One region of the Arthrobacter sp. G.S.26 genome, then DNA from elsewhere that is predicted to be linked to it. Evidence: riboswitches for the same ligand, from Rfam matches in the RefSeq annotation. Region 1 holds a riboswitch; each other region holds the start of a gene.
What was found. A riboswitch is a leader RNA that binds a small molecule or an ion and turns the genes downstream of it on or off. The one in region 1 is predicted to bind thiamine pyrophosphate.

Region 1 (9,694 bases):
AAGCCCAGGGTTTTGCCGGTGCCGGTCTTGGCCTGGCCGATGATGTCGTGGCCGGACAGTGCCACCGGCAGGGTCATGGCCTGGATGGGGAAGGGGTGGGTGATCCCGGCGTCGGCCAGGGACTCCACGATGTCGGCGCGGACGTTGTAGTCGGCGAACGACTTTTCTTCGATTTCGTGCGGCTTTTCGTCCGAAATAATGGTTTCTTCGGGCTCGATGGTCTCGGTGCCGGACTCATCGGTCAGAAGCTGGTGCGTGTGCAATTCACTCACAGGGAGTTTCCTTATTCATTTGGGCGAGGGCGCTGCCTGCTCAACGGGCCGGCCTGGGCCGTTCCGGAGCACGCTCGAAGCGCGCAAGCAATTCCAGTGGAAGCCGATCGCGGGCTATCTAAATGCTGGCACTGGTGACCAGCGGGTCAATCTCAAGATCGCGTAGGGGCGGGCTTGTTGGTTTCAAATCAAGGAAATCAACGACCGGGCATCCGTTTCTACTTTTCCAGTCTAACGGCACGGGCCCGGGAACCCGGCTTTGGTGCCCCGCGGCGAACCGTCGGGCTCAGGCCACCAGCTCAAAGTGGACTTTACGGGCGGCGATATCCGAGGAGACCAGCCGGACCCGGACCTTGGTGCCGGACTTCAGCTCTCCGGCGCAGCGGGCGGTCACTGCGGGCTCGGCGATCTGGATGGTGCCTGATCCGCCGTTCCCGTTCTTCCCATTGCCGGCGCCGTTTCCATTGCCGTTGTCCTTGGCCGGCTTCGAACCGGCAATCACTACCGCGTCGAATTCCTGCCCCACATGGTTGACCAGCAGTGCAGCCTCCACGGTGTCCAGGGCCATGCGTTCCATCCGGGATGCCAGCTGGTCGGAGCCGGCCATGACCTCGGGGAGGGAAGGCAGCGCCTCCCGCGCCCAGCCGGGGACGTCCCGGCCGTTGCTCAGGGCCTCGCAGATCACCAGCACAAAACGGTCCACCAGGCGGCGCAGGGGAGCAGTGGTGTGGGCGTACGCGGCGCCGATGGCGGACTGGACAACGTTCTCCGGCACGGTCCCGTCAAAGGCTGTATATGCAGCACCACGGAACAGCATGCCCGCCGAATGCAGGATGGCCAGTTGGCGGGGTTCGGCCGCGTCCAGGGTGCGCAGGTACTCGCCGTAACTGGCGGCCCCGTCCCATGGTTTCCCGAGGGCCTCGGTCTGCAGCCGGAAGTGGTGCAGCGACCGCTCGTCGGGGGCCGGCATGGTGCGCAGGATTCCCACCTTTCCGGCCAGCATCAGCTGCGCCGCGGCCATCCCGGTCATCAGCGAGATCTGCGCGTTCCAGTCCTCCACGGGCAGTTGCGGTGCGGCGGCAATCCGGTAGCCGCCGTCGGGCAGCTGGACAATCTCCTGCTCGGGCATGTTCAGGCTGGCGCCGCCGCGGAGCCGCTCCAGCTCCACCCGTTTTAGCCCCACTTCCTTGAGCAGCTCCAGCACCGGGCCCGCTGTGCCGGCATCCAGGTCCGCCTGCGCGCCCCTATAGCTGAGTTTCTCCCGGCTGCGGACCCGTGCACGCCGTACGGTCACGGACGTGACCCCTGCGCGGGCGTCCAGCCGGAAGTCCCAGACAAACGCCGGGCACTCCTGGTCCGGCAGCAGGCTGCCGACCGCTTCACTGATCACCTCGGGGTGCAGCGGGATCCGCCCGTTGGGGGCGTAAAATGTCTGGCCGCGGCGCCAGGTCTCGGCGTCCAGGGGCCCGCCGGGGGCGACGAAAGCGGGCACATCGGCGATGGCATACAGCACGTGGTACCCGTCGCCGTCGCGCTCCATAAAGACCGCCTGGTCCAGGTCAGTGGAGGACGCCGGGTCAATGGTGACGAATTCAATGCCGGTCAGGTCCTCGCCCGGCAGCTGCAGGGCCGCCACGGCGGCCTCGGCATCGTGGACGGCATCAGCCGGATATTTGCCGGGCAGCTCCAGCTCGACCCGAAGCTCACTGAGGGCGGCTTCGAGCGCGTTGTTGTGGTCGTGGACCTGGGGTGCAAGCCGGTGATGTGGCACGTTGCCCAGCGTAGCCCGGTTTTTTCCGAACGGGCAGGGACGCTGCCGCTACGCGTCTGCGGATTCCAACGCGCTGCGCAGGGAAGCCGCGGCTGCTGCGGGATTCGGGGCATCGGTGATGGCGCGGACCACCACCACCCGGCGGGCCCCAGCGGCCACCAGCTCACCGATGTTGCCGTCATCCACGCCGCCGATCGCGAACCAGGGAACGTCGTCGCCGGCTGCGGCCGCGGCGTAGCGCACCAAGTCGAGTCCGACGGCGGCCCGGCCGGGTTTGGTGGGCGTGGCCCAGACGGGCCCCACGCAGAAGTAGTCCAGCGCCGCAGGTCCCGCGGCTGCCGTGAGGGCCGCGTCCACCTGGTCCGGGGTGTGGCTGGACAAGCCGATGGCGGCGTTGCCGTTGAGCAGGGTGCGGGCGGCGGGCAGCGGCAGGTCCTTCTGGCCGATGTGGAAAACCGGGGCGCCGGACAGCACTGCGACGTCGGCCCTGTCGTTGACAGCCCAGAGCCGGCCATGCCGGACTGCGGCTTCCTTCAGCACGGCCAGGAGCTCCAGCTCTTCGGCCGCCTCGATGCTTTTGTCGCGAAGCTGGATGATGTCCACCCCACCGGCAAACGCCGCGTCGACGAACCGGGCAAAGTCGCCGCGGTCCTTCCGGGCATCGGTGCACAGGTACAGCCGTGCTGCGTGGAGCGCGGCCGCGCCGGGAGCGGTGGCCAGGGGATCAGCGGCGGCAGGGGAGTGGGTCACATTCATGGCTGCCAGCCTAGTTCCTCTAGACTGGCCGGGTACTGCGGGAGCCCGCGGCAGCTGTCACAAAGCGCCGGGCTGAGAGGGCGTCAGAGCCGACCGCTTGACCTGATCCGGGTAATGCCGGCGTAGGGAAGGAGACACATGGGCGCCCTGCCTGCTACCCCCGATGACCGCCCGCACGGAGCGTTGGAAGCCGACGTTGCAGTGATTGGCGGCGGCGTGGTTGGCCACAGCATCGCCTGGGAGGCGTACCGCTCCGGCCGGTCCGTGCTCCTGATCGATGACGCGCCGGGCGCCGGTGCCAGCTGGGCCGCCGCCGGAATGCTGGCGCCGGTGAGCGAGCTGCATTACCAGGAAGAGGACCTCCTGGAGCTGATGCTTGCGGCCGCCGCCCTCTGGCCCGGTTTCGCCGCGGATCTCGCCGTCACCGGCGGGGACCCCGGATACCTCACGACGCCGACCCTAGCCGTGGGCGCCGACGCCGCCGACCGCCGGGCGTTGATGGACCTGCGCGCTGTGCAGCAGGCGAACGGTTTGACCGTGGAACCGCTCACCATCCGGGAGGCCCGCCGCCGGGAGCCATTGCTGGGCCCCGCCATCGCCTGCGCCTTCGATACTCCAGCAGACCACCAGGTGGATCCGCGGCTTCTGCTGGCCAGCATGCGGCGTGCGCTCGCCGGCGATCCGTTTGCGGTAGCGGCCAAGGCCAGCGGCTTGCTGTGGGAAGACGGTGCCGTCGCAGGTGTGCAGCTCGCCGGTGGCGGGACGGTCCGGGCGGCCGAAACCGTGGTGGCCAACGGGCTGCAGGCGGCAGCACTGGGTGGCCTTCCCCCCGGCCTGAGCCTGCCGTTGCGGCCGGTACACGGCGACATCCTGCGGCTCGCCGTGCCACAGCACCTGCGCCCACTGCTGGGCTCCACAGTCCGCGGTCTGGTCCACGGCGTCCCCGTCTACATCGTGCCGCGGCAGGATGGCACGGTGGTGATCGGCGCCACCCAGCGCGAGGATGCCCTGGCCGGCCCCACCGCGGTCTCCGCGGGTGGGGTGTATCAGCTTCTGCGGGACGCCCAGGCCCTGGTGCCTGCCGTTGCCGAGCTCGAGCTGCTGGAGAGCACCGCCCGGGCACGGCCCGGCACTCCGGACAACGCTCCCCTCCTGGGCCGGGTGCCTGCACCGGACGGCACCGGTGCGGACGCGGGCTTCGGGATGGCCGCGCACGTGCCGGGCCTGATCATTGCCACCGGCTTCTTCCGCCACGGCATCCTCCTGGCCCCCGCAGCCGCAGCCATCTGCCGCGACCTGATGGACGGTCACGCTGATCCCCGTTGGGCACCCTTCAACCCCGCCCGGTTCTCCGGTTTTGCCCCTCACCTTCCCCGCACCATCAAGGAGACAGCATGAACATCACCCTGAACGGAACTCCACATGCGGTGGTGGACAGCGCGTCCATCAGCATGCTGGTCAGCCAGGTCACCGGCCGCGTCCTCGCAGCCAATGGGCAGGCCGCCGACGGCGCACGGCTGGGGGTGGCGGTGGCGCAGAACGCCCAGGTGGTGCCGCGCAGCCAATGGTCCGCCACGGCGCTCGCGGACGGCGACGACGTTGAACTCGTCACGGCAGTCCAGGGCGGTTAGGGCCATGGCCAACACCAACACCGAACTGCTGAACCAGGCCGGTGGCACAGGCCGCGATGACCTGGTCATTGACGGCGTCGCCCTGGCCTCGCGGCTCATTATGGGCACCGGTGGCGCCCCCAGCCTCGACGGGCTCGGAGCCGCCCTGATCGCTTCCGGGACGGCCCTGACCACCGTGGCCATGCGCCGGTACTCCACGGCAGAAACCGGCTCGCTGTTCCAGCTGCTGGTGGACCACGGCATCCGGGTCCTGCCCAACACCGCCGGCTGTTTCACCGCCCGCGACGCCGTCCTGACCGCCGAACTGGCCCGCGAAGCACTGGAGACGGACTGGGTGAAACTCGAAGTCATCGCCGACGAACACACGCTGCTGCCGGACGCCGTGGAACTGGTGGATGCCACGGAACAGCTGGTTAACCGCGGCTTCAAGGTGTTTGCCTACACCAATGATGACCCCGTCCTGGCTTTGCGGCTGGAGAACCTCGGAGCCGCCGCGGTGATGCCGCTGGGCTCACCGATCGGCACCGGCCTGGGCATCCTCAACCCCCACAACATCGAACTGATTGTTTCCCGCGCCTCGGTGCCGGTGGTGCTGGACGCCGGAATCGGGACGGCATCCGATGCTGCCCTGGCCATGGAGCTGGGCTGCGATGCCGTGCTGCTTGCCACGGCCGTGACCCGCGCCCAGAACCCGGTCCTGATGGGGGAGGCCTTCAAACACGCTGTCAAAGCCGGCAGGATGGCCGCAGCGGCCGGCCGGATCCCGCGCCGGGAACATGCGTTGGCTTCCTCAGCCATGGCCGGCCGGGCCGAATTCCTCTAAGCCGGCTGCCGCCGTCGGACGCCCTTAAAGTCCTGTGGCCACCACCTCAACGGGTGGTGGCCACAGGACTTTGGCTTGGCGTCAGCGCCGCAGCACCGCAGTGAGCCTATCGGTGTCCTGCCGGGCCCGGGTAGAGCCCAGGTAAACGGCGGCGGCCACGGCGGCGGCAGCCCCCAGCACGATGGGCAGGACCCACGGCAGCCAGGTCAGGCCGGGACGGTACCCGAAGCCCGCAGCCATCAGGATGAGCCAGGCAAGGGCCGCGACGCTTACCGAAACGCCGGCGGGCAGGCCTGCCCCGTACTTGGCATGGCGTTTGTCATTGGCCCACACTATTAACCCCACCGCGACGGCGGCCAGGACAACGATGGTCAGCGAAAGCATGGGGCTCCTTTATTACCTTGCAGGCAGCGCGTCAGAACTGGCCGAAACCGACCCGGCGGGCTTCTTCGGCACCGATTTCCACGTACGCGAGGGCCTTGCCGGGAACAATGACCAGACGGCCCTTTTCATCCTTCAGGCGCAACTCGGTGCCTTTGGTGATGGCCTCTTCCACAACCTTGGCCACCGAATCCGCGTCCTGCGTGGATTCCAGCACAATTTCGCGGCCAACATTCTGAATGCCGATCTTAATTTCCACAGGGGGCCTCCCAGCCAGTCAAAGTTCGTTGCTGATGTCTCCTTTGTAGTCTAGGACTCTTTGGGGAAGCGAGAGATTCCGCGCCAAGCTAAACGGTAGATCAGGTCGCTGGCCACATTGAGGTCCAGGTTTCCGTCCGTTTCAAGCCAGTACCGGGCGCTGACCTGCGCCATTCCGGCGAGGCCGCGGCCCAGGAGCTCAGCTTCCAGGTGCGGAAGCTTGGTGTCCTCGGCGATGACGTGCGCGATGGCGTCGGCAAAGGTCCTGTTAAAGGTTTCCAGCCGGGAACTGACGTCCGGATCGTTGATCAGGTCCGATTCGAAAACCAGCCGGTGGGCCTGGTCATCGCTGGCGATGAACTGGAAGTAGGCACGCATCACCGCCTGGACGCGCTCGTCGTTGTCGGTGGTGGAGTTCAAGGCACCCATCATCAACGCGGTGAGGGAGGTCAGGTGGCTGTCCAGGAGAGCCAGGTACAGCTCCCGTTTGGAGGGGAAGTGCTGGTACAGCACCGGCTTGCTGACATGGGCCGTTTCGGCGATCTCGTCCATGGCGGCGCCGTGGTAGCCGTTGGCCACAAAAACTTCCTGCGCTGCTGAAAGGAGTTGGGCGCGCCGCTCGTCCCGGGGGAGCCGGGCGGAGCGTTGGCCTGCAGGGCGCGGGGAGGTGGGCGGAGCTTCGGCGTTCGGGTGATCAGCCCGTGCATCAGGGACCACGGTTGTCCCTCCTTCCATTGCAGTTACATAGACACTTTACTGCCGGGTAATATGACCGCGCGGTATCCCGGGGCATACATTGAAGTATGGCTTCGATGTTCACCGCAAATGTGTCAGCAGAAACCCTTGAACCGCTGGTGGAACCCGCGGCAGGGCTCAGCGCTGAAGAGGTGGAGCGCTACTCGCGGCACCTGATCATTCCGGAGATCGGCGCGCTGGGCCAGCGCCGGCTCAAAAATGCCAAAGTGCTGGTTATCGGCGCGGGCGGACTCGGTTCCCCCGCACTGCTGTACCTGGCGGCTGCCGGGGTGGGGACCCTGGGCATCGTTGATGATGACGCCGTGGACCTCAGCAACCTGCAGCGCCAGGTCATCCATGGTGTGGCGGACGTGGGGCGGCCAAAGATCGAGTCCGCCCGGGACGCCATCGCGGAGCTGAACCCACTGGTGGACGTCCGGCTCCACAACGTCCGGCTGGATACATCCAACGCCCTGGAGCTTTTTGCCGGCTATGACCTCATCCTTGACGGCGCGGACAACTTCGGCACGCGTTACCTGGTGAACGACGCCGCAGCCATCCTGGGCAAACCCTACGTGTGGGGGTCCATTTTCCGTTTCGACGGCCAGGTCAGCGTCTTCTGGGAGAAGCACGGACCCACCTACCGGGATCTCTACCCCGAAGCCCCGCCCGCCGGGTCAGTGCCCTCCTGCGGCGAGGGCGGCGTCTTCGGGATGTTGTGCGCAGCCGTGGGCTCCCTGATGGTGACCGAAGCGGTCAAGCTGATTACCGGCGTCGGGCGTTCACTGCTGGGCCGGGTGGCGCTGTTCGACGCGCTGGGCGGCAGCTGGCGCGAAATCCGGGTGTCCAAGGACCCGGCCGCGGAGCCCATCACCGAACTGGTGGATTATGACGCGTTCTGCGGCATCACCCCCGACGTTCCCACGGACACCGAGCACACTGTCACCGCCACCCAGCTGGCCTCCATGCTGGCCTCACGGAAGGCCGGGCTCCGGGACTTCGAGCTGGTGGACGTGCGGGAATCCGGTGAGTACGACATTGTCCGGATCGAGGGCGCGGTACTGGTGCCGCAGGGCCGGATCCTGGCCGGGGAAGCCTGGGGCGAGCTTCCGCAGGACAAGGACATTGTGTTCCACTGCAAGGCCGGGACCAGGTCCGCCAATGTGCTGGCCGCGGCCCGGAAAGCCGGTTACCAGCGCGTCAGCCACCTTGACGGCGGCATCCTGTCCTGGGTTCGCGACGTGGAGCCCAACAAGCCGGTCTACTGACCCCGTTGCGCTATCACCTCTGGTCGCAATAAGGGCCCGCAGGGGACCATAAGTGATAGGGCAACGCGGGGGTGCGGGGCGGGTCAGGCGGTTTCGAGGCCCTGGTGACTCTGGTGGCGCTGGTGGTCCTGCCGGCCCTGATGGTCCACGGGGCATTCGGCCTGCGTGGCCTGCGCTGCGGGCTGGTCCACCGTGATGCCGTAGAGCGCCTCCAGGGCGGCCACGTACTCGTCCTGCTGGCCGTTGGCGGCGAGTTCCCGTGCCCGGACGGTGGGGACGTGCAGGAGCTGCTTCACCATGCGGCGGAGCGCGAACTCGACCTCTTCAGCAGCTGCCGTGCAGCCGTGCCGGGCCCGGACCTTTTCCATTTCGGCGTCCAGGACGTTCATGGTGTGCCGGCGGAGGGCAACGATCGCCGAATCGACGGAGCGTGCCTCGCGTTCCTGCTCGAAGGCGCTGGCGGCAGTCCTGACAATCCCGCTGGCCTGGGCCAGGGATTCGGCCTGTTCCTGCGGCGCCGCGAGGCGCACGGATTCGAGGGTGAGCAGTTCCACGCCGTCGAGTTCTCCGACGGCGGGGTCGAAGTCATGCGTCAGGGCAAGGTCGATGGCGATCAGCGGCTGCGGGGAGCCGGCGCGGACCTGCGCCAGTTCGTCGGCTTCAACGCGGGTATCCGAGCCGCTGCAGCCGATCATGACGTCAGCCGCGGCGACCGCGGAACGCAGGGAATCGGCGTCGAGGGCCGTGCCTCCGCGGGTGGCTACAAACCCTTCGGCGCGCCCGGACGAGGAGAAAACCGAGATATCGGTGCAGCCGCGTTCGCGAAGCAGCGCCATGGTGGCGCCGGCATAGGCGCCGGTACCGAAGACGACGACTTTTTTGGCGGCCCAGCCGGGGTTTTCGGAGAGGTCGGTGGCCAGGTCCAGCGCCACGGAGACGATGGAGAGGCCCCGGGAGCCCAGGGCGGTCTGCGCGCCGACGTCCTTGGCGGTCTTGGAAGCGGCCTGGAAGAGCCGGACCAGGCCGGGGCTGGCGGTGCCCTCGTGCTGGGCCATGATGAGGGCACGGCGCACCTGGCCGGCAATTTCGCGTTCGCCCACGACGGCGGAATCCAGTCCCGCGCTGACGGCAAACAGATGCTTGGTCACTTCAGTGCCGGTCCGGGTGCTCAGGGACCGGGAAACGAGCGGTTCGCTAAGCCCACTGGCATCGCTGATCCGGGCCACGAGCGCTGCGCGGGCCGCTTCGACATCATCAGGATGCGGCGCCTCGCCGTAGATTTCGTACCGGTTGCAGGTGGCAAGGACAACCGCACCCGACACTGCCGGCGATCCGGTCAGCATGGATGTAGCGATACCGGAGGAACCGTTGCTCAACTGGGCAACGGTCTCAAGGTCGATGTCGGCGTGTGTAGCCACCAATGAAAAAAGAACCACAACGGACCAATCATAGCTTTTTCGCGGCTCGGTAGAACAACTGCGGCCGCCGGGAAGGGCAGATGGCTGCTGTGATTCCTGCCACGGGGGCTCCTGTCATGGTTTGCGGCGCCTGCCCGCCGTTATCTTTTGCCGCCGATTTTGGGCACAATCGAGAGCATGACTTCCAGCCCTGCCGTGTCCGCTGCCGGCGTCCTAGCGCCAGACCACCCGCTGTTGGATGGCCGCACCACCGATTCCCCGCTGATCACCGCCTACCGTGGCGGCAAGCCGTCCCGCCGTCCCGTCTGGTTCATGCGGCAGGCCGGCCGTTCCCTGCCGGAGTACATGAAGGTCCGCGAAGGCGTGGCAATGCTGGACTCC
Region 2 (9,694 bases), 380 kb from region 1:
GTTGGCTTCGGCGCCACCTTCGCCATCATCACCGTCGCGCTCATCAGCGGTGCGATCGCCGACCGCGCCAAGTTCGGCGCCTGGACCGTGTTCGTCCCCGTCTGGGTCACCCTGGTGTACTGCCCCCTGGCCTACATGGTGTGGGGCGGTGGCCTCTTCAGCACGGAGGGTGCCGTTGGTGCAGCGCTCGGGGAAGCCATCGACTTCGCCGGCGGCACCGTGGTGCACATCAACGCCGGCGTCGCGGCACTGATCCTCGTCTTCATCGTGGGCAACCGCAAGGGGTTCGGTAAGGACCCCAACCACCGCCCGCACAACATCCCGTTTGTGATGCTCGGCGCGGCCATCCTGTGGTTCGGCTGGTTCGGCTTCAACGGCGGCGCGGCCACCACCGCAGAGCAGGGCGGCCTCATCTGGATCAACACGCTGGCAGCACCCGCAGCGGCAATGCTCGGCTGGCTCGTCACCGAACGCATCCGCGACGGCCACCCTACGTCCCTCGGTGCCGCATCAGGCGTCGTCGCAGGCCTCGTGGCCATCACCCCGGCCTGCGCCAACGTCAGCCCCGTGGCCGCCCTCGGCCTCGGCGTGGTGGCCGGTGTGGCCTCCGCCCTGGCGGTCGGCCTGAAGTTCAGGTGGGGCTTCGATGACTCGCTCGACGTCGTCGGTGTGCACCTCGTCTCCGGCATCATCGGCACCGTGGCACTGGGCTTCATCGCCCTCCCCGAAGAAGGCGTGGGCGGCGGCCTCTTCTACGGCGGCGGCATGACCCAGATGTGGGCCCAGCTCGCAGCAGCCGGCATCGCCATCGCCTACTCAGCGGTGATGACCACCATCATCGCCCTGGCAATCCACAAGACCATGGGCTTCCGGGTCTCGCAGGAACAGGAATCGGTGGGTGTGGACCTCAGCCTGCACGCCGAGACCGCCTACGAGTTCGGTGTTGGCGGACACGGCGGCAGCTTCTCCCCGCTCCACGACATGATCACCGGCAAGTCCCAGCCCGAAGCGGCTGGCAGGAATGAAGCAGCAACAGGCAAGGAAAGCGTGGGGGCATGAAACTGATCACTGCAATCGTCAGGCCGGAAAAGCTCGAAGCAATCCGGGAGGGACTGGAATCCTACGGGGTCCAGGGCCTGACGGTCAGCGCAGCCAGCGGTTACGGCCGGCAGCGTGGCTATACGGAGGTTTACCGCGGCGCTGAGTACAACGTGGATCTCCTGCCCAAGATCCGGGTGGAGGTGCTGGCCACCGATGAGCAGGCGGATGACATCCTCGACGTGATCATCGCCAGTTCCAACACCGGCCGGGCCGGAGACGGCAAGGTCTGGACCATGGACGTCTTTGAGGCAGTCCGGGTCCGCACCGGGGAGCGCGGCGTGGCCGCGATCTAGCACTGGCAGCGAAGCAATAAGGAAGGGCAGGGAACCGGTCAGGTTCCCTGCCCTTCCTGCGTTGCCGGGGTGAACGGCCCCCGGGCCCGGCAGCGGCCTACCTGGCCCCGGCGGCTCCGGACCAGGACGCGGGGCCTTCCGATCCGGCGTCGTACTCATCCAGCGGCACCTCGCCGTCCTGCCACGCCTGCAGCACCGGTTCAACAATGCGCCAGCAGTCCTCCGCGGTGTCGCCGCGGACGGACAGCAGCGGATCCCCGGTAAGCACACCTTCCAGGACTTCGCCGTAGGGGAGCAGGTCGGCGCCGCTCAGTTCGGCCTCCAAGGTGGTCCGCGTCAACGTGAAGAGGTCCCCTGGCCCATCCACGTCGACGTCGAACTGCAGCGTGTCCGGCCCGAACCCGATCCGGAGTTGGTTGGGGGAGTCAACACCGCTGAAGCCCTTGGGCAGGTGCGGGACGGGCCGGAACGTCACCACCGCCTCCTTGCGTTTGGCGCCCAGCGCCTTCCCTGACCGCAGGATGAAGGGCACACCCTTCCAGCGCCAGTTATCGATGCCGACCTGGACTTCGGCAAGGGTTTCGGTCCCGCGGGAGGCATCCACGCCTTCTTCGGCGGCATAGTCCGGGACGTCCTTCCCGCCAACCGTGCCGGCGGTGTACCGCGCCCGGCGGGTGGACCGGTTGAATGGTCCGTTGACGCTGCTGGCGCGCAGCACCCCGGCGATGGCGTCGCGGAGGTCCCGCTCGTGGATGCTGGCAGGCGGCTCGATGGCCATCAGCGCCATGATCTGCAGGAGGTGGCTCTGGATCATGTCCCGCAGCGCTCCGGCGCCGTCGTAATAGCGGGCGCGGCCTTCCAGGGCCAGGTCCTCGTCGAAGATGATCTCCACCTTCTCGATGTGCTCCCGGTTCCATACCGGCTCCAGGAAATTGTTGGCGAACCGCAGGCCCAGAATGTTCAGCACCGTGGCTTTGCCCAGGAAATGGTCCACCCGGTGGATGTGGTCCTCCGGCACCAGCCGGGCCAGGGTCCGGTTCAGCTCCCGGGCAGACTCGGCACCGGCCCCGAAGGGCTTTTCCATCACCAGCCGGGTGCCGGCGGGAACCTCCTCCGGCCGGAGGACCCCGCACGCCAGCTGGCTGATCTTCGGCGGCAGGGCGAAGTACACCGCGACCGGGCCATCGAGTGTCCGCAGCAGCGAGGCCAGCCCGTCTTCCGCCGTGACATCCAGCTGGTGGTAGCTGCTGGCGGCGGCCAGGGACTTCAGGGCCGCCGCGCCGTCGGCGCCGGCCTCTGCACCTTCAGCGGCGAACGACGCCTGCAGCCGCTCCTGCCACTGCGCGGCTGTCCACGGATCGGAGCCTGCACCCACCAGGGTCAGGCCATCGGCGCGGCCGCGCACCACCAGGCTGGCCAGGCCCGGCAGCAGGAGCCGCCCGGTCAGGTCGCCGGAGGCGCCAAGGATGAGCAGGGTCCGTACAGTTGTTTGGCTCGTCATTTTGCCAGCATGCCATCATGCGGGCCCGACTTGGTACCCTAGATAGTCGAGTCCCGATCATCCACTGAAAGAAGTTCACGGCGCGTGTTCAATTCACTCTCTGACCGGTTGACAGCAACCTTCAAGAATCTTCGTGGCAAGGGCCGCCTGACTGAGGCTGATGTTGATGCCACAGTCCGCGAGATCCGCCGCGCCCTCCTGGATGCCGACGTCGCTGTATCCGTGGTCCGTGAATTCACCGGCCGGGTACGCGAACGCGCCCTGGGCGCCGAGGTCGCAGCCGCGCTGAACCCCAGCCAGCAGATCGTCAAGATCGTGAACGAGGAACTGGTGGAGATCCTCGGCGGCGAAACCCGCCGGATCCGCCTGGCCAAAAACGGCCCAACCGTCATCATGCTGGCCGGCCTGCAGGGCGCCGGTAAGACCACCCTGGCCGGCAAGCTCTCCAAGTGGCTGAAGGCCCAGGGCCACAGCCCCATCCTGGTGGCCTGTGACCTGCAGCGGCCCAACGCCGTCACCCAGCTCCAGGTGGTGGGCAAGCGAGCCAACGTGCCGGTGTTCGCACCGCACCCGGGTGCCACCTACACCGAGCTCGACCACCCGGCAGGCGATCCTGTTGAGGTTGCCCGGGCCGGTGTCGAGGAAGCCCGCCAGAAGCTGCACGACGTGGTGATTGTGGACACCGCCGGCCGCTTGGGCGTGGATACGGACATGATGGAGCAGGCGCGCCAGATCCGCCGGGCCATCGTCCCCAATGAAGTCCTCTTTGTCATTGACTCCATGATCGGCCAGGATGCCGTGAACACGGCGCTCGCCTTTGATGAAGGCGTCAACTTCACCGGCATTGTGCTGTCCAAGCTCGACGGCGACGCCCGCGGCGGTGCCGCCCTGTCCGTCGCGTCGGTCACCGGCAAGCCCGTGATGTTTGCGTCCACCGGCGAAGGCCTCGACGACTTCGAACTGTTCCACCCCGACCGGATGGCTTCGCGCATCCTGGACATGGGTGATGTGCTCACGCTCATCGAGCAGGCCGAAAAAAACTGGGACAAGGACGAAGCAGCCCGGATGGCGAAGAAATTCGCCGATCAGGAAGACTTCACCCTGGACGACTTCCTCGCCCAGATGCAGCAGATCCGCAACATGGGCTCCATGAAGAAAATGCTCATGATGATGCCGGGTGCGCAAAACATCCGCCAGCAGCTCGAGCAGTTCGACGAGCGCGAGATCGACCGCGTCGAAGCAATCGTCCGGTCCATGACGCCGCACGAGCGCGTGGCCCCCAAGATCATCAACGGCTCCCGCCGGGCCCGCATCGCCCGCGGTTCCGGTGTCCACGTTTCCGAGGTCAACGGCCTGCTGGAGCGTTTCGCCCAGGCGCAGAAGATGATGAAAAAAATGGCCCAGGGCGGCATGCCGGGAATGCCCGGGATGCCTGGCATGCCCGGCGCCGGTGGCGGTGCCCGCAAGAACGCCAAGAACGCGCCCAAGAAGAAAGCCAAGTCCGGCAACCCGGCCAAGGCGGCCCAGGAGCTCAAGGACGCGGCAGCCCGGCGCGCAGCAGGCCCCAAGGCGCTGCCCACCGGGGCTGCCTTCGGCCAGCAGCAGGGGGACTTCGATCCCTCGCAGCTCAACCTGCCCAAGGGCTTCGACAAGTTCCTCGGGAAGTAGCCCAACCAAGTAGCGCCAAGTGCCGTTCTGAACACTCAGGACGACACTTGGCGCTACCCGGTTGGGATGTCGGTACCGTCGAATAGGGTTGGGACATGGTCAAGCAACGGGTGGTGTTCGTGCACGGCGAGGGAAGCTTCGGCGCGGCCGCCTGGCCCCGGCAACACGGCATGGCGCTCACGTACGACGCCTTGTTCCTGCGCCGGCACGGCTACGATCCCGTCGCTGAACCAGTGGAGTCCTCCTTCGGGGCGGACACAGCGGTGATCCTTGAGGCACTGGCCGACGACGGCCGGGGAACCGCCGGCGGGCACGTTGTGGCGCATTCACAAGGGGCAGTGGCGGCCATGATGGCCGCCGTCGAACGGCCGGACCTGGTCCACTCCCTCACGCTGGTGGAGCCGGCCTGCCTGTCGCTGACAGCGGGCCTGCCTGCCACCGCCGCCCACATCAGGCTGATGCAGCCGCTTTTTGATGCCCGGCACCAGCTCAGCGACGAAGACTTCCAGCGTGGGTTTGTCCGCCGCGTGTACGCCACGGACCTCCAGGAGCCCACCTCGCTGGAGGAGAAGCGGTCCGCCCGGCGGCTACGGCTGCAGGTACCCGCGTGGGAAGCGCCGCTGCACATTGTTCCGGGTGTGCCCACCCTGGTGCTGACCGGAGGCTGGGAACCACTGTATGAGGAAATCGCCGGCTACCTCCGGGAAACCGGCGCCCTGCACCGCATTGCTGCGGGCGGGCACCGGCCCCAGGACTCCCCGGACGGCGACCACGCCATCCGGGGATTCATCAGCGACGTCAGCCGTGGAGTGCAGGCCAAAGCATCCTGACCGGCCGCCGGCAGAAGCTGCCTAGCTTCCTGCCGGCATCACCGGCTCCGGCAGGTAAACCTTTCCGCCGGAAGCGAGGAACTCGTTGCTTTTTTCCCGCATGCCGGTGGCCATCTCCGCCAGCGCGGCCTGCGCTTCCGCGGAGCCGTATTCGTCCCGGATGTCCTGGCTGATCCGCATGGAGCAGAACTTGGGCCCGCACATGGAGCAGAAATGCGCTGTTTTGGCCGGTTCCGCGGGCAGGGTCTCGTCGTGGAAGGCCTCCGCCGTGACGGGGTCCAGTGACAGGGCGAACTGGTCCCGCCACCGGAACTCGAACCGTGCCTTGGACAGGGCATCGTCGCGTTCATGCGCTCCCGGCTGGCCTTTCGCCAGGTCAGCGGCGTGTGCGGCAATCTTGTAAGTGATCACGCCCGTTTTGACGTCATCCCGGTTGGGCAGGCCCAGATGCTCCTTCGGTGTGACGTAGCAGAGCATGGCCGTGCCGTACCGGGCGATCTCCGTGGCGCCGATCGCTGAAGTGATGTGGTCATAACCCGGAGCGACATCCGTGACCAGCGGTCCCAGGGTGTAGAAGGGGGCGCCCTTGCACAGCTCCTGCTGGCGTTCCACGTTCTCCCGCACCAGGTGGAAGGGCACGTGGCCCGGGCCTTCAACCATCACCTGCACGTCGTATTCCCAGGCCCGCTGGGTGAGCTCGGCCAGCGTGTCCAGTTCGGCGAACTGGGCGGCGTCGTTGGCGTCGGCAGTGGCACCCGGCCGGAGGCCGTCACCGAGGGAAAACGCGACGTCGTACCGCGCGAATATTTCGCACAGCTCGTCAAAGTGCGTGTAGAGGAAGTTCTCCTGGTGGTGCGCAAGGCACCAGCCGGCCATGATGGAACCACCGCGGGACACGATGCCGGTGACGCGGTTGGCGGTGAGCGGCACGTAGCGGAGCAGGACGCCGGCATGCACCGTCATGTAGTCCACGCCCTGCTCGCATTGCTCAATCACCGTGTCCCGGAAGATCTCCCAGGTCAGGGCGTTGGCTTCGCCGTTGACCTTCTCCAACGCCTGGTAGATGGGCACGGTCCCGATCGGGACCGGGGAGTTCCTGATGATCCACTCCCTCGTGGTGTGGATGTCATCGCCGGTGGACAGGTCCATCACGGTGTCGGCGCCCCACTGGGTGGCCCACTGGAGTTTGTCCACCTCATCGGCGATCGAGCTGGTCACCGCGGAATTGCCGATATTGGCATTGATTTTCACCAGGAACGCCTTGCCGATGATCATCGGCTCGGACTCGGGGTGGTTGATGTTGTTCGGGAGGATGGCGCGGCCGGCGGCGAGTTCGCTGCGCACCAGTTCAACGTCGCAATTTTCGCGCAGGGCCACAAACCGCATTTCCCGGGTGACGATGCCGTTCCGGGCATAATGCATCTGCGTGACGTTCCGCCCGCCGACGGCGCGGCGGGGCACCGGATGCGCACCCTTCCACTCCGCGGAAGCCGCTCCGCGGCGCACCGCGGACCGGCCGTCGTCGAGCAGGTTCCGTTCCCTGCCGCCGTACTCCTCTGTGTCCCCGCGTGCCGCGATCCACTCCGTCCGGAACGGCGCCAGGCCCAGGACCGGATCACTTCCAGGGCCCGCAGTCCGGTAGGTCCGGAACGGGGAGTTTGCGGTACCTCCGGGGGAGGGCTCCAGCGCAATTTCCGTCACCGGAACCCTGATCCCGGCGGCCTGGTCTTCGAGGTAGGCCAGCGAGTGCGAGGCCAACGAACGGGTCTCCGCCCCCGTGCCGTCCCCGGTCGCAGGCAGATTTTGGGCAGGGTTGAACGGTGTTTTGGATGTATTCAAGGAATACTCACTTCCTTCGCCGGCATTACCCGGACAGGTTCGACGGTCGCAGGCTGCGTCAGCCCGATCTCAGCCCCTGCAGGGGCACCCGTGTGGTCACCAAGAAGCTACCACAAGCCCCGGCCGGGGGTTGTGTCACACTGCGGTGCTAGCCTGCATGCGTGACCACTAGCCCACATAAGGCCCAGGACGGGCCGCCACAAAAACCGTTTCCGGGCCCCCGGCGGCCGTCCGCTTTTCAAGGTGCGCGACAGTGACCCAGGTACTGGAGTTCAGCGGCCCGGTCCTCACCGGACCGGATACCGTGCGGCACGGCATGTGGTCGGTGGACGGCGTGCTGACGTTCAACCGGCCGCGGCAGGCACCCGGGAAAACCCTCGACGGGTGGGTCCTTCCCGGTTTTGTGGACGCGCACTGCCATCTGGGCCTGGGGCCGGGTGGCGCCGTGGGCCGGGAAGAAGCAGAGCAGCAGGCCCGCACGGACCGGGACGCCGGCACCCTCCTGGTCAGGGATGCGGGCGCACCGCTGGATACCCGCTGGCTGCAGTCAGGACGGGAGTTCCCGGTGCTTATCCGGGCCGGCAGGCACGTGGCCCGCACGCGGCGGTACCTGCGGGGATTCGCCGAGGAAGTGGAGCCGGCTGACCTGGTCCAGGCGGTGCGGAAGCAGGCGCGCGACGGCGACGGCTGGGTCAAGCTTGTGGGCGACTGGATTGACCGGGATGCCGGTGACCTCGCACCCTCCTTTCCTGCCGCCGTCGTCCGTGACGCCATCGCGGCGGCGCACGACGAAGGCGCCCGCGTTACCGCCCACTGTTTTGCAGCGGACACCCTGGACCAGATGCTGGACGGCGGCATCGACTGCATCGAACACGCCACCGGGCTGCAGCCACGGCACCTGCCGCGTTTCGCTGAACAGGGGGTACCCATCGTGCCCACCCTCATCAACATCGCCACCTTTCCTGACATCGCGGCCAGGGCGGAAGCGAAGTTCCCGCGCTACGCCGCACATATGCGCTCACTGTGGGAGCGGCGGGCGGAGCGGGTGCTGGAAGCCTTCGAGTCCGGGGTGCGGATTTTCGCGGGCACCGACGCCGGCAGCGTTATCCGGCACGGCCGGATCACGGACGAGATCCTTGCCCTGCATGGAGCCGGCCTGCCCATGGCCGCAGCACTCGATGCGGCCTGCTGGGCGGCCCGGGACTGGCTGGAAGCGGAAGGCATCCGCGAAGGGGAGCGGGCCGACGTCGTCCTGTGCGCAGGGGACCCGCGCCTCAACCCTCTGGACATCACCCGGCTTTCGCACGTGGTGCTTGGCGGGGAGTTGATTCGCTGAAGCCCTCGCACCTCGCTTGGAATAAATTGAAGCTTCAAGTAATTTTAAGAGTGAAGGCCCCCGCACCGAGGGCCCAGCACCAGGAGCACCCAATGACCGCAGCAGCCAGCAGCAGTGACCTTCTTCCCGCCGACCTCACCATGGGCACCGTGATGCTCAAGGTAGGCGACATGAAGGTCATGACCGATTACTACCAGCGCGCGCTCGGCCTGGAGGTGGTGGCCGAGCAGGACGGTGGACTGTACCTGGGCCGGCTGCAGAAGCCGCTGGTTCACCTTGCCCCAGCCCCCGGCCTGAACCTGCCCGGCAGGGGAGAGGCGGGACTCTTCCACACCGCCCTGCTCTTCGAGGACCAGTCGGCGCTGGCCGCTACGGTGGCCTCCGCCGCCCGGTTTGAGCCCCGGTACTTCACCGGCAGCGCCGACCACCTGGTCAGTGAGGCCTTCTACTTCTATGACCCCGAGGGCAACGGCATTGAGCTGTACTGGGACCGGCCGCGGAGCAACTGGTCCTGGAACGGCACCGATGTGGTGATGGACAGCCTGGCCCTTCCCCCGCAGCGCTACCTGGATACGCACCTCACCGAGGAATCCGTGGCAGGCCAGCAGGCCACCGGCGCCGGAGTGGGCCACGTCCACCTCCAGGTGGGCGATGTGCAGTCCGCCCATGACTTCTACGTCGGTGTCCTCGGCTTCGAAAAGACCGCCGGCTGGCACGGCCAGGCGCTCTTTGTCTCCGCCGGCCGCTACCACCACCACATGGCCATGAACGTCTGGAACAGCCGCGGCGCAGGACCCCGCAAGGACACCCTGGGCCTCGGCGAGGTACTGATCCAGGTACCGGCCGGGGACGACGTCGGATCCCTCGCCGACCGCCTCAAGGTGGCCGGCATCGCCGCCCACCACACCGGCGCCGAACTGCGCTTCGAGGATCCGTGGAAGAACAGCATTCGCGTCGCCGCAGCCTGAAGCCCGCGGCGGTGGCCGTGCACTAGGCTGAAACCGAAGGGCCGGGGCTGCGGTACCGCCGCGCCGGGAGGCCGCACCGTCAACGAAAACGAGGGACATTTCCATGGGCTTCACCGAGATCTTCGTGGCCACCCATGACGCAGCGCTGAAACATGCCG
Region 3 (9,694 bases), 1.0 Mb from region 1:
GTCCGTGGCTTCTTCTTGCCGCTTCTCGCGATCGAGTACATGGTGTTCCCCTTAGCATTTTGGAAGTCAGTCGTGGCGTTGCTGGGTAAAACGGGTCCTTGCCGGGTGATGGGCTGGTTACCAGGTAGTGGCGTGGCGCCAGAAAAGCGTGTATTCCGGTTGGCTCCAGTGACGCTTGTAGAGCGTCCAGGCGATGCCGATGAGGACAAAGTCCACAGCGCCCAACAGCAGGTAGCCGCCGGCCGCACCGGTGAGTGGGCCCAGCAGTCCGCCGGCGGCGAAGGCAAGGACGCAGACCGCCAGGTGGACGGCTCCAATGATCTGGGGGGTGGTCTTCTCGCCGATGAAGTCCAGTTCGTAGCTGAGCAGTGTCAGGACCATAAAGGCCCAGGAAGCCAGGGTGGCGGCCACCGCCAGCAGGGACTGCTGCGGATCAACCCCGGACATCACCAGGGACACTGAAAGTGCCAGCAGCGCTGCGATGGCGCCCGTGAGCAACACGGAGCGGTCAACGACACGGCTCAACCGGCGCGAGCTCCCCTTCAAAGCGCTGATGGGAGCCGCTTCAATGTCCCGGTGCAGGCCGTTGAGGGCACTGTCCACGCCAGGCGCAAGGTGGACAAAGTAGTAGTTGTAGGCAACGACAGCGGGCAGCATCGCTGCGAACACGGCGACGACGTTGAAGTCGCCTTTGGTGACCAGGAAGAGTGCAAACTTGTCAGCCCAAAGCACGGCTCCCATGAGGAGTCCGCGGACAAGGTCGAGGCCGAACACCCGCGTGCCGAGCCGCTGGGTAAATCCCAACTGCCGCAGGCCGGAGCGCATGGCCAGGAGCTGCGTTGCCGTGCCCACCAGGGGCGGAAGCCACCACACTGTGGGGGCGATAAAAAGCGCGGCGGCGTAACCGGACCACGCCGCTGCCCACAGGCCCCGGCGGTTTGCCACGTTGGCCAGTACCAGGGACTGCACAAAGAGAAGGTGCAGGACGCAGAGCACCACATAGTCGAGCATCACGGTGGCGGACCACCCTGAGGCCAACCACATGGGAACGGCGAATACGGCAACCAGCGGCAGTGACTGGACGAACATCATGGGCCAGTAACGGCAGAATTTCCGGGTGATGGCTTCGAGGTTCCGCTCGGCCATCAGATCGCCGAGGACCCGGTAGATGGGAAGGCATGCCGCCTGGGCCATCCAGGGCACGGTGATGGAGGATGCCAGCACCACGAGCGTCAGGGGCACCCCATCCACGTCAACGGCAGCCATTGTGGGGCTGACCAACGGGTAGACAACGTTGAGCAAAAGAACGGGTGAAAGGTACAGCAGGAGCGCAGAGCCCAACCTTTCAGTCGAGGCAACTGCCCCGCTGTTGGGACCGGCAATGCCTGGCTTGATGATCAGGGCGAGAGCCAGCAGGAACGGGACCGCTGCTGCGGCAAGAACGGGAAAACCGGCGGAGCCGGGAAAAAGCTGCACGGTTGCGGGCACAAGTGCGGACAGCGCCAGTCCCACCACAACGATCAACGACATCTGGCGGGTGTAGGAATCGTGAAATAAGGACTTCAAGATGATCTGGTTCTTTCCTCTGGATCAAGCCCCTGCCCTCGAGCTGCGGGCATGGAAAAGCCCACCGGTCTCTCTCGTCAGCGATTGAGGCGCGGCAGGCGCGATGGGCACTCATGTTGGTGTTGGGTCGGTTGTGCAGGAGAAGGGGAGTCGACGGCGGACTGGGGGGCCGGCCCGGTCTCAGAGGCAGGCTTCCGCCGCCGACTCCGGCTGGTACCGGCCCCACTTGGAAGGCCGGAAATCTACAAATCTAATTCCACGCAAAACTTCACGGAAAAACCCGAGTAGGCAGTACTCTATTTTTTTCCAATGCACTACTTGGTTTCTTGGCAGCGCCGCTGGAATGACCCAACCCAGCGGCCTCCGCTGGTAAACCATTGCGTCCGGTTCAGGCAACAAGAAACATTCAATCAACCACTCCTCAGAAACTACTTTGAGAAAGATCAAGATCTGATCAATGCTCGAAAAGATTCTCAGGAATTCCTCAGTATTATCCAAGGCCCGTTGCTGAGGACCTGTTCGCCCACGTCAGTAGCTGATGGCCTGCTGTTTTGCCGCGCCGTGACGCTGTTCACAAACGGCCGACGCGCATTATCGTCGACCCCATTCACAACCCTGGGTAATGTGATGCGGATCGCACGCCGTAAGCTTTTGTCCGTCTCAAATGCCGGCACCCTGCCGGGCCTGGAAATTGACGGAGAATATCATCGAAGATACCCCTGGAGTCCGCCTCAAAAAGGGACCTGATCCCAAGGCTGGTGTTTGCCTGAATTTCCCACTGAGCCATCCGCGGGGTTGGCGGTGCCGAATCCACAGGTAATGCATAAAGCCCGGACCGGCTGTGCGTGCCGGGACAGTTACTACATGGAAGGAAGCAGTTGTGGAGCGCGGTGTAGCAGTAGTGATCGAAGACGACAACGACGTAAGGGCTGCGCTTGCTGCGATTTTCCGGCAGGCAGGGTTCGCTGTGCACCAGGCGACATCGGGTGCTGAAGGACTGGACCAGGTACGGACGCACAACCCTGACATCGTGACCCTCGACATCGGCCTGCCGGACTTTGATGGGCTTGAAGCGTCCCGGCGCATCAGGACCTTCAGTGACGCTTACGTGGTGATCATCAGTGGGCGTGCAGACGAGGCGGATGCGTTGCTTGGCTTTGAGGCGGGCGCTGACGATTACATCGTCAAACCCTTCCGTGCCCGGGAACTTCGGGCCCGCATCAAGGCGATGCTCCGCAGGCCGCGGGCCTCCAGCCCGGGTGGGGCGGGCAGCAGCCAAGGGGACGCCGCTGCGGGTTCCGGTGACGGGACTTTCACGCGGGAGGCGACGTATGACAGTTTCGACTACGTCCACAAGGGCCTGGCTTTGCACGAGGGAACCCGGCAGGCTGCCGTGGACGGCGTACCCGTCGCCCTGACGCGGAGCCAGTTCGACATCCTCCTGGTGCTGATGAAAAAACGGCGGACCATCCAGGCGAAGGCCGACCTGGTGCGCTACCTTCGACATGACAGCTACGACGGCTCCTTTGTGGGCGCCACGGAGGAACGCGCGGTGGAGGTCCACGTCAGCAACCTCCGTAAACGTCTCGGGGAAAACCCCAGGAAGCCGCGGTGGGTGGAGACGGTGCACGGTGTGGGCTACCGCCTCACGCCGCCGGTGCCGCGCCGGCAGGGCAGGCAACAGGACTGAATGCTGAACCCGCTGCTTTTCAGCTGCCCTGGGCCGGGGTGAGGATTTCGCGCAGGGCTTCGACCACCAGGTTGTGGTCCTGGACCTGCGGGAGGCCGGATACCGTGACAGTGGCGACGGACCCGACGCCGGCCACGTACAAGGGGAAAGACCCGCCGTGGGCTGCGTAGCGGGACTGGTCGAACCAGGCGTTGTCCTCGATCCGGCCGCCGTTCCGCCGGCCCCGAAGGCCGACCAGCAGGGACGGCACCTCGTAGCGGGCCGCTGTGGCCTTCTTCGCCCGGATCCACTGCTCGTTGTCCGGAGTGGCGCCGGGAAGCGCCACGTGGAAGAGCACCTGCTCACTCCTGGAAATATCAATGGCAATGGGCAGGCTCCGCTCCTTTCCCAGCTCCACCAACAGCAACCCGAGGTTCAGGGCGTCATCCAGCGAAAAGCCGGGAAACTGCAGTTCCCTGGTCTCGGCTTCGATCCTGGCAATGAAGGCGTCCAGCGAACCCTCAGGCTGGGCATCGGCGGAGTCCGGATCGAAGTCGGTCACAAGCGGTGAATTGGCGGTCATGGCCCACAATCTACCCCGCCCAGGTGTAAACTGGGCAGGCCCAACAGGGCAGCTTTAACCAACCACTGAAACATTCAACGACAGGGGAGCGCAGCCGTCGGGCATCACTGGCATTTGCCAGGATCCGCAGGTGGGCGCTGAGAGTGCGGACAGCCGCAGACCCTCGAACCTGATCCGGTTAGTACCGGCGCAAGGGAGTCGAGTTCTCGAAGTGCGCGGAAAATGGCGGCAGCAACCGCCACCCGTGTCCACTTTCCCCTCCTGTTACCCAGGAGGACCACCATGAGCACTGCAGCAATCAAGAAGACCACCAGCAGGTCCTGGCGCGTCGTGGACATCGTCGTCGCAGCCCTGATCGCGATTGCCGGCGGCATCATTTTCTGGGCCTGGTCCCAGGGTGCTGCGGCCGTTTCCGCGCCGATGAACGCCGTCTATCCGCCCCTGACCGGCCTCCTGGCCGGCGGCTGGATGATCCCGGCCGTCCTGGGCATGCTGATCATCCGGAAACCAGGTGCCGCACTTTTCTGCGAAACCATCGCCGCGACGGGTGAGCTGTTTATGGGCTCGCAGTACGGCGCGTCGGTGCTGTTTTCCGGGTTCGTCCAGGGCCTGGGCGCCGAGATCATTTTCGCCATCTTCGTCTACCGGAAGTTCAACCTTCCTGTCTCCCTGCTGGCCGGCGCGGGTGCCGGACTCTTCTGCGGCCTGAACGATTCGTTCGCGCCGTGGGGCTGGAACATTGCCTATTCGGGCGGCGACAAACTCGCCTACATCGTCTTCACCGCCATCTCCGGCGCAGTCATCGCCGGCGCCCTCTCCTGGATCGCCACCCGCGGCCTGGCCAGGACCGGCGTGCTGGCTTCCTTCGCCTCCCGGAAGGCCGCATCGGAGCCTGCCTTCTCCTGATGCCTGCACCTTCCCAGCACGGCAGCCCGGCGGTCCGGCCCGCAGCGGTCAGTGCCCGCGGGTGGGGCTGGCGCCATGCCGGCCGTACCAGGCCCGCCGTCCACGCCCTTGACCTGGATATCCGGCCCGGCGAGCGGGTCCTCCTTTTGGGCTCCTCCGGAGCCGGTAAGTCCACGCTGCTCCACGCCCTCGCAGGGGTGCTGGGGGATGCGGACGACGACGGCGAAGCGGCGGAGTCGGACGAGTCCGGTTCGCTGCTGGTGGACGGCGCCCCGCCCCGGTCCCAGCGCGGCCGCGCCGGCCTGATGCAGCAGGACCCGGAAACGCAGGTGGTCCTCTCCAGGGTGGGCGACGATGTTGCCTTCGGCGCCGAAAACCTCGCGGTGCCCCGGGACACTATCTGGGCCCGCGTGCACGAGGCGTTGGCCGACGTCGGGCTCTCCCACCTTTCGCTGGACCACCCGACGTCGGCCCTTTCAGGCGGGCAGAAGCAGCGCCTGGCGCTGGCGGGAATCCTCGCCATGCGGCCAGGCCTGATCCTGCTGGATGAGCCCACGGCGAACCTGGACCCGGCCGGTGTCCTGGAGGTCCGCGACGCCGTGGCCAGATGCCTGGACAAAACGGGAGCCACGCTGGTGGTGGTGGAGCACCGCGTGGGCGTGTGGAAAGACGTGGTGGACCGGATCGTGGTGCTGCAGCCGGGAGCGGCGTCGGACCCGGCCGTGCTCCTTGACGGGCCGCCGGATCTGGTGCTGGAAAGCGCCCGGGACATGCTGAAGGCCGCCGGCGTCTGGGTCCCGGGATACGTTCCGGCAACCCGCTCCCGCGCGGCGGGCTCCCCGGCCGACGGCGACCTGCTTCTTGCCGCGGACAATCTGGCGGTGTCCCGTGAACGGCCCCGCCGCAGCAGGTTCCGCAAAATTCCGCCGGTTCCCGTCCAGGAAGGAATCGACGCGCAGGTAATTTCCGGGCAGGCGCTGGCCATCACGGGTCCCAACGGCGCCGGAAAATCCACCTTCGCCCTGACGCTGGGCGGATTACTGGCTCCGGTTGCCGGGACCGTCGGGGCGGAGCCACGGCTGGGCCAGGGTGCCGGCCCGGATCCCTACCGCTGGAAGGCCGAGCAGTTGATCGAGCGGATCGGCACGGTGTTCCAGGAGCCTGAACACCAGTTCGTCACCGGCCGGGTGCTGGACGAACTGCAGTTCGGTCCCAGGCACTTGGGCCATGGCGCGGAACGGGTGGATGAGCTGCTGGAAAGGCTGCGGCTGACCGGTTTGGTGGGCGCGAATCCCTACACGCTCTCGGGTGGCGAGAAGCGGCGGCTTTCCGTGGCCACCGTCCTGGCCGCGAGTCCCAGGGTCCTGATCCTGGACGAGCCCACGTTCGGGCAGGACGCCAACACCTGGGCCGAGCTGGCATCGTTCCTCACCGAACTCCTGGACACCGGCACCGCTGTGGTCTCGGTGACGCATGATGCCGAATTCACCGCCGCCCTGGGCGGGGCCGAGCTGCGACTGTCAGCTCCGGAGCGGGTGGCGCCATGAGGCAGGAGCTGAACCTTTCCGGCGGAACCGCCGTGCTGACCCGCGCCAACCCGCTGAGCAAATTTGCCGCCGTTTTCCTGGTCACGCTGGTTCTGGCGCTGTCCATCGACTGGGTTTCCGCGTCCGTTGCGCTCGCCTGCGAACTGCTGCTGTTCCCCCTGGCGGGGCTCACGCTGACGCTGCTGTGGCAGCGTGGCTGGCCGTTGATCCTGGCGGCGGCCGTCGGCGGCTGGAGTACCTCCATCCTGGCAGCGGACAGCGGAAGGACGCTGATCGACGTCGGGATCTGGACCATGAGCGAGGGTTCGCTGGAAACCGGCGCCGGATTCCTGCTCCGCGGCCTGGCCATCGCCCTTCCCGCTGTGCTGCTGATGAGCTGTACCGATCCCACTGACCTGGCCGACGCGCTGGCCCAGAAGGCCCGGCTGCCGCACCGGTTTGTCCTGGGGACGCTCGCGGCAATGCGGCTGGTGGGGCTGATGGCGGAGGAATGGCAGACCATCGGGATGGCGCGCCGGGCCCGCGGCGTGGGTTCGCGCGGCAGCGTGGGCCAGCGGATCAAGGCCACGCTGGGACAAAGCTTCGGACTCCTGGTGCAGGCGATCCGGCGGGCCTCCAGGCTCGCCGTGACCATGGAAGCGAGGGGTTTCGGCGGCGGCGAACGGACCTGGGCCCGTGAGTCCACCTTTAGCGCGCTCGATGTGTGGGTGGTTGCCGGTGGTGCCCTGATCTCCGGCCTTGCCGTCACTGCTGCCGTGTCGGCCGGAACGTGGAACATGGTGTGGCTGGGGCAATAGGTCCTTATCCTGTTGGCAAAACCATTGATCTTCCCGAAACACACTGATAGTTTCGGGAAATCGGTTTCTCGACAAAGGTGGATACCCAATGGCGCGTAAAAACATCCGTGGAACCCGGAAGATCATTGCAGTGGCAACAGCCCTAAGCCTTTTGGGCTTCACCGTTGCCTGCTCCAATGATTCGTCCGGCGAATCAGGCTCAGGGCAGCAGGAGATCCGGTTCGCCTGGTGGGGAAACGCCACCCGCGCGGACCTGACCAGCAAGGCCATCGCCGCCTTCGAAGCACAAAACCCCGATATCAAGGTCAAGCCCGAGTACGGCGACATTTCGGGCTACTTCGACAAGCTCGCCACCCAGGTCGCGGCCAATGACGCCCCGGATGTGATCACCATGGGCGGCGCCTACCCCGCCGAGTACGCCAACCGCGGGGCCCTGCTTGACCTGTCCACGGTGGGCGACGCCCTGGACCTGTCCGGCATCGACCAGGGCGCCCTGCAGAACGGGCAGGTGGATGGCAAGCAGTACGGCATCTCCACCGGCGCCAACGCGCTGGCCATCGTGGCCAACCCGGCCGTCTTCGAGGCCGCCGGCGTCCCCATGCCCGACGACGGGACGTGGACCTGGGAGGATTTCGCCCGGATTGCCGCAGGCGTGACCGCCAAAAGCCCCAAGGGCACCTACGGGACTGCCACTGTCCTGACCCACGACTCGCTGGACGCCTTCGCACGGCAGCGCGGCCAATCGCTGTACACCAAGGACGGCGCGCTGGGCCTCGAGGAGGGCACGGTCCGGGACTACTTCGACTACTCCCTGGAACTGAGCCAATCGGGGGCCGCGCCCGGTGCGTCCGAAACGGTGGAAAAGCTCAACGTCAGTACCGAGCAGACCCTGATGGGGACCGGCCAGGCCGCCATGATGCTGACCTGGTCAAACTCGCTGACGGCCCTGAGCAAGGCCTCCGGTGCCCCGCTGGAGCTGCTTAAGCTGCCCGGCGAAATCCCCACCCACGGCATCTGGCTGCAGTCCTCCCAGTTCTACACGGTCTCGGCGCGGAGCAAGCATACGGAGGCGGCGGCCAAGCTGATCGATTTCCTGGTCAACAATGAGGAATCGGCGCGGGTGGTCCAAAGTGACCGTGGTGTGCCCAGCAATGCCGACATGCGTACCGCCATCGGTGACCTGTTGACCCCCCAGGGCAAGGCCGAGGCGGCCTACGTGGACGAGATCGGAAAGCAGGATTTTGCCCCCACCTTCATCGGACCCACCGGCTCCACGGCCGTGGCTGAAATTACGGCACGTATCAACACCGAGGTGCTTTTCGAGCGGCTGACACCCGAAAAGGCGGCAGGCCAGTGGCTGAGCGAGAGCAAGGCTGCCATCGGGAAATAGGTGCCAGCGATTGCCTGGTATCGCACGTAACGGGTATACGGCGCGCCGCTGGGCCCTTGGGTGGCCCAAGCGGCACGCCGTAACTCATTCATGATATATTCGCGGCATGAGCCAGGAGACTACCGAACACGTTGCCGCCATGTTGAGGAACGCCAGGAGCGAGAAGGGCTGGACCCAGGGACAGCTGGCTTCCGAGCTTGGCACCAGCCAAAGCGCAGTGGCCCGGATGGAGCAGGGCAAGCAGAACCTGAGCCTGAAGATGATCCAGCGCCTGGAAACCATCTTCGACCGCAGCATCGTTAACGTTGGTAAACCGCGGATGACGCACCTTCGTGTTGAAGGCGGCCGCACCCTGTCCGGCTCGGTGGACGTCAACAGCAGCAAAAACGCCGGCGTTGCCCTGCTGTGCGCCAGCCTCATCAACCGGGGGACCACCGTCCTCCGCCGGCTTGCCCGGATCGAGGAGGTCAACCGCATCGTTGAGGTGCTCAGCAGCATTGGTGTTGAGTGCACCTGGCTGAACGCCACTGACCTGCGCCTCCGCCGCCCCGCCGTGCTGGACCTGGCTGCAATGGACGTTGACGCCGCCCGCCGGACCCGCAGCGTCATTATGCTGCTGGGGCCGCTTCTGGACGAGACCGCCGAGTACCGGCTGCCCTATGCCGGCGGCTGCGACCTGGGCACACGGACCGTTGAACCGCACATGCAGGCTCTGCGTCAGTACGGTCTGTCGGTGGAGGCCACGGCAGGCTTCTACAGCGTCCAGGCGCCATCCGCCGATACCCGCGACCGCTCCTTTGTGCTGAGCGAGCGCGGGGACACGGTCACGGAGAACGCCATCATGGCCGCTGCCCACCGCGAAGGCACCACCGTGATCCGCAACGCCAGCCCCAACTACATGGTCCAGGACCTCTGCTTCTACCTGCAGATGCTCGGCGTCAGCATCGAGGGCGTCGGCACCACCACGCTTCGGATCGTTGGCCGGCCGCACATCGATGCCGACATCGAGTACTTCCCCTCCGAGGACCCCATCGAGGCGATGAGCCTTATTACCGCAGGCATCGTGACCAACTCCGAGGTGACGGTCCGCCGGGTTCCCATCGAGTTTATGGAGATCGAGCTTGCCACCCTGGGCCAGATGGGCCAGCAGCTGGAGATTTCCGGCGAATACGTGGCCCGCAACGGACGGACCAGGCTGGTGGACGTAACCACCAAGCCTTCCGCGCTGCGCGCCCC

Region 2: linked by a shared signal. The riboswitch ahead of thiC (phosphomethylpyrimidine synthase ThiC) and the one ahead of thiO (glycine oxidase ThiO) in region 1 are both predicted to bind thiamine pyrophosphate.
Region 3: linked by a shared signal. The riboswitch ahead of ACRB8A_RS17770 (ECF transporter S component) and the one ahead of thiO (glycine oxidase ThiO) in region 1 are both predicted to bind thiamine pyrophosphate.

Annotation. Positions count from the first base shown of each region.
Region 1 covers NZ_CP193752.1:2,833,750-2,843,443, reverse strand. The annotation lists gene ACRB8A_RS12985 (DEAD/DEAH box helicase) at 1-272, opposite strand, end outside; gene ACRB8A_RS12980 (RNB domain-containing ribonuclease) at 559-2,043, opposite strand; gene thiE (thiamine phosphate synthase) at 2,092-2,799, opposite strand; TPP riboswitch at 2,827-2,945, shown strand; gene thiO (glycine oxidase ThiO) at 2,938-4,197, shown strand; gene thiS (sulfur carrier protein ThiS) at 4,194-4,430, shown strand; gene ACRB8A_RS12960 (thiazole synthase) at 4,435-5,253, shown strand; gene ACRB8A_RS12955 (hypothetical protein) at 5,335-5,637, opposite strand; gene ACRB8A_RS12950 (DUF3107 domain-containing protein) at 5,669-5,893, opposite strand; gene ACRB8A_RS12945 (TetR/AcrR family transcriptional regulator) at 5,944-6,609, opposite strand; gene moeB (molybdopterin-synthase adenylyltransferase MoeB) at 6,696-7,895, shown strand; gene ACRB8A_RS12935 (glutamyl-tRNA reductase) at 7,979-9,331, opposite strand; gene hemE (uroporphyrinogen decarboxylase) at 9,491-9,694, shown strand, end outside.
Region 2 covers NZ_CP193752.1:2,457,016-2,466,709, reverse strand. The annotation lists gene ACRB8A_RS11295 (ammonium transporter) at 1-1,059, shown strand, start outside; gene ACRB8A_RS11290 (P-II family nitrogen regulator) at 1,056-1,394, shown strand; gene ACRB8A_RS11285 (glucose-6-phosphate dehydrogenase) at 1,492-2,895, opposite strand; gene ffh (signal recognition particle protein) at 2,980-4,563, shown strand; gene ACRB8A_RS11275 (alpha/beta fold hydrolase) at 4,659-5,393, shown strand; gene thiC (phosphomethylpyrimidine synthase ThiC) at 5,415-7,232, opposite strand; TPP riboswitch at 7,227-7,334, opposite strand; gene ACRB8A_RS11265 (amidohydrolase family protein) at 7,486-8,568, shown strand; gene ACRB8A_RS11260 (VOC family protein) at 8,661-9,536, shown strand; gene ACRB8A_RS11255 (hypothetical protein) at 9,640-9,694, shown strand, end outside.
Region 3 covers NZ_CP193752.1:3,863,874-3,873,567, reverse strand. The annotation lists gene pelF (GT4 family glycosyltransferase PelF) at 1-41, opposite strand, end outside; gene ACRB8A_RS17785 (hypothetical protein) at 118-1,566, opposite strand; gene ACRB8A_RS17780 (response regulator transcription factor) at 2,447-3,256, shown strand; gene ACRB8A_RS17775 (heme-degrading domain-containing protein) at 3,276-3,818, opposite strand; TPP riboswitch at 3,891-4,032, shown strand; gene ACRB8A_RS17770 (ECF transporter S component) at 4,101-4,724, shown strand; gene ACRB8A_RS17765 (ABC transporter ATP-binding protein) at 4,724-6,271, shown strand; gene ACRB8A_RS17760 (energy-coupling factor transporter transmembrane component T family protein) at 6,268-7,068, shown strand; gene ACRB8A_RS17755 (ABC transporter substrate-binding protein) at 7,157-8,458, shown strand; gene ACRB8A_RS17750 (UDP-N-acetylglucosamine 1-carboxyvinyltransferase) at 8,565-9,694, shown strand, end outside.